One region of the Escherichia marmotae genome, then DNA from elsewhere that is predicted to be linked to it. Evidence: riboswitches for the same ligand, from Rfam matches in the RefSeq annotation. Region 1 holds a riboswitch; each other region holds the start of a gene.
The links. A riboswitch is a leader RNA that binds a small molecule or an ion and turns the genes downstream of it on or off. The one in region 1 is predicted to bind thiamine pyrophosphate.
Positions count from the first base shown of each region.

Region 2: linked by a shared signal. The riboswitch ahead of thiB (thiamine ABC transporter substrate binding subunit) and the one ahead of thiC (phosphomethylpyrimidine synthase ThiC) in region 1 are both predicted to bind thiamine pyrophosphate.
Region 3: linked by a shared signal. The riboswitch ahead of thiM (hydroxyethylthiazole kinase) and the one ahead of thiC (phosphomethylpyrimidine synthase ThiC) in region 1 are both predicted to bind thiamine pyrophosphate.

Region 1 is NZ_CP025979.1:3,549,613-3,551,876, reverse strand. Features, by position in the region: gene nudC (NAD(+) diphosphatase) at 1-559, opposite strand, end outside; gene C1192_RS18255 (Rsd/AlgQ family anti-sigma factor) at 653-1,129, shown strand; TPP riboswitch at 1,181-1,281, shown strand; gene thiC (phosphomethylpyrimidine synthase ThiC) at 1,361-2,264, shown strand, end outside.
Region 2 is NZ_CP025979.1:2,447,394-2,449,657, reverse strand. Features, by position in the region: gene thiP (thiamine/thiamine pyrophosphate ABC transporter permease ThiP) at 1-82, opposite strand, end outside; gene thiB (thiamine ABC transporter substrate binding subunit) at 58-1,041, opposite strand; TPP riboswitch at 1,072-1,171, opposite strand; gene sgrR (DNA-binding transcriptional regulator SgrR) at 1,205-2,264, opposite strand, start outside.
Region 3 is NZ_CP025979.1:298,121-300,384, reverse strand. Features, by position in the region: gene thiD (bifunctional hydroxymethylpyrimidine kinase/phosphomethylpyrimidine kinase) at 1-520, opposite strand, end outside; gene thiM (hydroxyethylthiazole kinase) at 517-1,305, opposite strand; TPP riboswitch at 1,340-1,436, opposite strand; gene rcnR (Ni(II)/Co(II)-binding transcriptional repressor RcnR) at 1,528-1,800, opposite strand; gene C1192_RS01435 (nickel/cobalt efflux protein RcnA) at 1,921-2,264, shown strand, end outside.

The DNA of each region.
Region 1 (2,264 bases):
GCAAATTCCTGACTTTGATGCCACTCTCTTCCATCACTTCCCGCGCGACCGCCTGTTCGAGGGTTTCTCCGACTTCGACAAATCCGGCGAGTACCGTATGGACACCGTTACGATGCCGGGTATGCTGGGCAAGTAGGATCGAATCATCGCGACGGATGGCAACGATAATGCAGGGAGCGATTTGTGGGTAGTAACGCTCACGGCAGTGGCTGCACAGCATCGCCCATTCGGTTTTGCTTGGGTACATTTCATGCCCGCAATATCCGCAGTATTTATGCGAACGGTAAAATTCCGCCAGTTGCACGCCGCGTCCGGCTAATTGAAACAGCCCGACGTCCAGATCAATAACCTGGCGCACCGAGCCCATATCATGGCGACGCTGCTGTTGTACCAGCCAAACAGGTTCTCCTTGCCATTCGCCTATCTGCAGTGCGCGCTGACCCACAAGATCAAAATTTGCCGCTTTGCCATATGGCAATTCTCCCTTCGGCAACCATAATTTTTGCTCATGGCTGACTATCCACCAACCGTGATCTAATTTTTCAATTATACGATCCATAGCTCTTGCACTACCTTTGCTTCACTGGCATGTTTAACATGTTTTTTACATTCTCACTGAGCAGTTTTTGAAGACAAACTTGCGGAGTCAATCATGCTTAACCAGCTCGATAACCTGACGGAACACGTCAGAGGAAGTAACAAACTGGTTGATCGCTGGCTACATGTACGTAAGCATCTGCTCGTGGCTTACTACAATTTGGTTGGCATTAAGCCTGGCAAAGAATCGTACATGAGGCTAAACGAAAAAGCCCTTGATGATTTTTGCCAGAGTCTGGTCGATTACCTTTCTGCCGGGCATTTCAGTATTTATGAGCGCATTCTGCATAAACTGGAAGGCAACGGGCAGCTCGCTCGCGCCGCGAAGATTTGGCCGCAACTGGAAGCCAACACGCAGCAGATTATGGATTACTACGATTCCAGTCTGGAAACCGCCATAGATCATGATAATTATCTTGAGTTTCAACAGGTTTTATCTGACATCGGTGAAGCGCTGGAAGCACGCTTTGTGCTGGAAGATAAGCTAATTCTGCTGGTGCTTGACGCTGCCCGCCTCAAACATCTTGCTTGAGTTATGCGCTGTTAACGCGTAATTTACATTCAACGCCCCGTTTGCGGGGCTAATTTCTTGTCGGAGTGCCTTAACTGGCTGAGACCGTTCATTCGGGATCCGCGGAACCTGATCAGGCTAATACCTGCGAAGGGAACAAGAGTTAATCTGCTATTGCATCGCCTTTGCGGCGATCATCTCTTGCTTCATCCGTCGTCTGACAAGCCACGTCCTTAACTTTTGGAATGAGCTATGTCTGCAACAAAACTGACCCGCCGCGAGCAACGCGCCCAGGCCCAACATTTTATCGATACCCTGGAAGGCACCGCCTTTCCCAACTCAAAACGGATTTACATCACCGGCACACATCCTGGCGTGCACGTGCCGATGCGTGAGATCCAGCTTAGCCCGACGCTAATCGGCGGCAGCAAAGAACAGCCACAGTACGAAGAAAATGAAGCGATTCCGGTCTACGATACCTCCGGCCCGTATGGCGACCCGCAAATCGCGATTAACGTACAGCAAGGGCTGGCAAAACTGCGCCAGCCGTGGATCGATGCACGCGGCGACACTGAAGCACTCACCGTTCGCAGTTCCGATTACACTAAAGCGCGACTGGCGGATGATGGCCTCGATGAATTGCGTTTTAGCGGCGTATTAACGCCAAAACGCGCCAAAGCAGGCCATCGCGTTACGCAGTTACACTACGCCCGCCGGGGCATCATCACGCCGGAGATGGAGTTCATCGCCATTCGCGAGAACATGGGGCGCGAGCGCATCCGTAGCGAAGTTTTGCGCCACCAGCATCCGGGTATGAGCTTTGGTGCTCGCCTGCCGGAAAATATCACCGCGGAGTTTGTCCGTGACGAAGTCGCTGCCGGACGCGCCATTATCCCCGCCAATATCAATCATCCGGAATCTGAGCCAATGATCATTGGTCGCAACTTTCTGGTGAAAGTGAATGCCAATATCGGCAACTCAGCGGTCACCTCTTCCATTGAAGAAGAAGTGGAAAAACTGGTGTGGTCCACGCGCTGGGGAGCGGATACTGTGATGGATCTCTCTACCGGTCGCTATATTCACGAAACCCGCGAGTGGATTTTGCGCAACAGCCCGGTGCCGATCGGTACTGTGCCGATCTATCAGGCGCTGGAAA
Region 2 (2,264 bases), 1.1 Mb from region 1:
GTGCAACCGCCACCACCAGCGTGGCGGCGCTTACACCTGGAATTAACCAGCCAGGAATTAACGGCTGACGGCGCGTTGCCATTCGCTAATCCATGCCTGACGTTGTGCCGCCACTTCGGCTGGCGTGAATTCCAGCGTGGTGGCCGGTTTGGTCAGTTGTTCAAAACCGGCAGGTAGTGCGACGTTTGCTACCGGATACATCCAGTTGCCGGTTGGGATCGCATTCTGGAAAGCCGGAGAAACCATAAACTGGAGGAATTTTTGTGCCAGCTCCGGCTGCTTGCTGGCAGCGGTGCGGGCGGCGACTTCCACTTGCAGATAGTGACCTTCGCTAAAGTTGGCGGCGGCGTAGTTATCTTTCTTCTCTTCGAGAATGTGATAAGCCGGAGAAGTGGTGTAGCTCAATACCAGATCGCTTTCGCCTTTTAAAAACAGGCCATAGGCTTCGCTCCAGCCTTTGGTGACGGTGACGGTTTTCTTCGCCAGTTTCTGCCAGGCTTGCGGGGTGTCATCGCCATAGACTTTTTGCATCCACAGCAGCAGACCCAGACCTGGCGTACTGGTGCGTGGATCTTCATAAATCACCCGCCAGTTTTGATCGCTCTCAACCAGTTCTTTCAGGCTTTGCGGCGGATTTTTCAGTTTGTTCTTGTCATAGACGAAGGCGAAGTAGCCGTAATCAAATGGTACGAAAGTGTCATTATTCCAGCCGCCGGGTACATTGATCGCATCCGCTGACACGCCGCTTTTGGTAAACAGCCCGGTTTTGCTGGCGGCATCTAACAGATTGTTATCCAGACCCAGCACCACATCGGCTTTGCTGTTTTTACCTTCCATCCGCAGACGGTTGAGCAGCGAGACGCCATCTTCCAGCGCCACCAGTTTCAGTTCGCAATGACAGTCGGCTTCAAAGGCTTTTTTGACTACCGGACCTGGCCCCCAGTCGGCAGCGAAGGAGTCGTAGGTATAGACGGTCAGAACAGGTTTCGCAAAAACGGGCGCTGTGCACAGCAACAGCAAAGGAAGACATTTTTTTAACACTTTGCACCTCAAAGAAGAGTGGCAAAGGACTTGAGAAGGAGCCTCAAATCCCTTCGCCGGCGTTATCCGGATCAGGTTCGACGGGTATTTTCTCAGCGCACGCATTTGCGTGGCACCCCGTTGAGAACGGCGTTAGTGTAGTGAGTTTGTTATCAACCAGCAATCATGGATCCGGCGGTGCAAACCACGCTGATTTAAAATCGAACCATCCAAGGGTATTCATGCGCAGGCCGCGCATACTGCGTTGCCCCTGAATGATCAGCCAGTGATGGATCAATGGCACCATCGCTTTGCTGGTCACTAACTGCTGGCACCAGTTCGCCAGATTCATCTCGCCATTGCGCCAGCGCGCGGCATCGGCTTGCCAGTCGATCGGAATACAGTGTTGTAGCAGCGGCACTTCGCACAAATGCGCGAACAGCGAAAAATCCAGCGGCAGCGTAAAGTTGGCGCTGTTAAGCCAGATATCGCTTTCGATCTCTCCCGCATGCCACTGATCGTAGCTGATCTCGTTGATGTTAAGCGTTACCTGATGACTCGCCAGAATTTGCTGCATGATCCTGGCAATTACCCGATGTTCAATATGATCCTGATAAAAGGTCAGGGTAAGGCTTTCCAGCCCGGCGGGTTTTTCGCAATGCGTGGGGCGGGCATGGTGCCAACGGGGGAGCAGTCCGTAGGCCGGGAACCAGAGTTGCTGGTACTGTTCTTCCGCGAAGTAGACCAGATTGCTCGGAGAAAGAACGTAGCTTACCCAGTCTCTGACTTGCTGATTCGCCCCGCGATGGGTGCGGCTGTCGAACAGTAAATAGTAGCAACCTTCTTCCAGGCGGCTTTCAATCTCTTTTTCCTCACCCTGCGGCCCTTTCAGCATTAGCCCTCCGGCTGGCTCGTCGGCAATTTCCGGCAGAACCCAGACGTTAACTTCATCGATGAGTGCCCGATAACCGAAGAAGTCATCGAATGCCTGAATTTTCAACTGATTGGCGCTGTTACGCATTACCGCATACGGACCGGTGCCGATCGGATGACTGGCAAAGTTGCTGATGGTTTCCCATTCCCGCGGCAGGATCATCGCCGGAACTTGCCCCAGTAGTAACGGCAACCAACGATCGGGCTGCGTAAGATGGATATCCAGCGTCCAGGGCGTTGGCGAAACAATTTCAGCAATGTGGGAATAGAGCGGCTGCGTATTGAGCCGTTTCAAAGAGGCGATGACATCG
Region 3 (2,264 bases), 1.4 Mb from region 1:
ACACGGCACCACAGCCCATCGCCAATAATTCACGCCCCTGCTCCAGCATTTCCTGTTCATTACGCGCGTGTGGAGAATCGAGTAAAGCAGCAGCCTCCGGCAAATTTGGGGTGATTAATGAAACCTGCGGCAATAATTGACTGCGTAGCGTGGCAACCGCCGAAGGTGAAAGCAGCGGATCACCGCTTTTAGCCAGCATAACGGTATCCAGCACCACGTTTTGGATCTGGTAACGTTGCAGCCGTTCTGCCACCGCTTCAACAATATCCGTCTCTGCCAGCATGCCGATTTTGGTGGTATCGATTCGCACATCGCTGAACACTGAGTCGAGTTGTGCGGCAACAAAGTCAGGCTCAATGCGATACACCGACTGTACACCGCGGGTATTTTGCGCCACCAGTGCGGTGATTACCGAACAACCATAAGCGCCAAGTGCCGAGAAGGTTTTAAGATCGGCCTGAATCCCCGCACCACCACTCGGATCAGTACCGGCAATCGTCAGAGCGTTAACCCGTTTCATGCCTGCACCTCCTGCGTCAGTTGCCAGAGCGCATCAAGGAAATGGGGGATAAAACTGCCCGGCCCTTCGCTTCTGGCGACCGCACGTTCTCCGGCTTGTTTCATCCAGTGGCAGGCAGATGCAACATTTTCCAGCGTATCGCCCGGTAATGCACAACTGGCAGCGACAACTGCCGATAATGCACAACCAGTTCCTACTACTTTGGTCATTAACGGATCGCCGCCGTGAATGCCAACGATGCGACGACCATCGGTAACATAATCTACCTCGCCCGTGACCACGACGACAGCCCCGGTTTCATTCGCCAGTGTTTGTGCTGCGGGTAACGCGTTGGCTGCGGCGTCGGTGGAATCCACACCGCGACCACCATTGGCGATACCAGCTAATGCCATAATTTCAGAGGCATTACCGCGTATCGCCGCTGGCTTTAACGATAAAAGTTCGTGGCAAAAATGACGGCGATATTCGAGTGCGCCAACTGCGACCGGATCAAGCGTCCAGGGGGTTTGGGAGCGTGTTGCCTGTTCTACGGCAGCACGCATCGCTTGTGCTCGTAGCTGCGTCAGTGTGCCTACGTTAATCAACAAGGCACTGGCGATGGCCGCAAACTGACTGGCCTCTTCGGTTTCGATAACCATCGCTGGCGATGCACCGAGCGCCAGTAAAGTATTGGCGGTAAAAGTTTGCACCACATCATTGGTCATGCAATGCACAAGGGGAGAGTGTTGGTGAAAGAGGTGTAACGTGCGCGCAGATTGCGCGGAACTCAGCAGGTCGACTTGCATAGTTTGCTCCTGCCATAACGTGAAGAAGCGATGACCTGATGGTCTGTGACTTCCCTACGCTGGCATTATCCAGATCAGGTGATACGGGTATTTCTCAGCCTTCACGCAGAAGGGCACCCCGAGTCGTTTGGTTGCGATGATGGATCGCAGATAAGGATGGTAAGGCCCCGCGCACACGTTGTAAACGAGGAAAAACGGCGATATTACAATAACGTTGTGAAATTATTTTATATAAGAATCCAGCACCTTCAGAACGACATCCAGATCTTCTTCACGCTTTAATTCATCGCCCTGATGAACAATGTGTTCCGTCAGATGGCCTTTAATCACTTCTCGCATCAAGCCGTTTACCGCACCACGAATGGCGGCAATCTGTTGTAGTACGGCAGCACATTCGTGCGGCTCGTCGAGCATTTTCTTGAGCGCGACGACCTGTCCCTGAATCTTACTGGCACGCGCTTTCAGTTTCTGTTTATCACGGATGGTATGAGACATGGCAACACCTGGTTAACAAGAACATGGAAAATCATAGCACTATTAATCTACTGGGGGGTAGTATCATGTACTGGGGGGGAGTAGAATCAGGGCGTCGATTTAATACTAAGAATTATTATCATGACCGAATTTACCACTCTTCTTCAGCAAGGAAACGCCTGGTTTTTCATCCCCAGCGCCATCTTACTTGGTGCGCTTCATGGGCTGGAGCCAGGGCACTCAAAAACGATGATGGCAGCGTTTATCATCGCCATTAAAGGCACCATTAAACAGGCGGTGATGCTTGGACTGACGGCAACTATTTCACATACGGCGGTGGTCTGGTTGATTGCCTTTGGCGGGATGGTGATCAGCAAACGCTTTACTGCGCAGTCAGCGGAGCCGTGGCTTCAGTTGATTTCCGCGGTGATCATTCTTGGCACCGCATTCTGGATGTTCTGGCGTACTTGGCGCGGTGAAAGAAA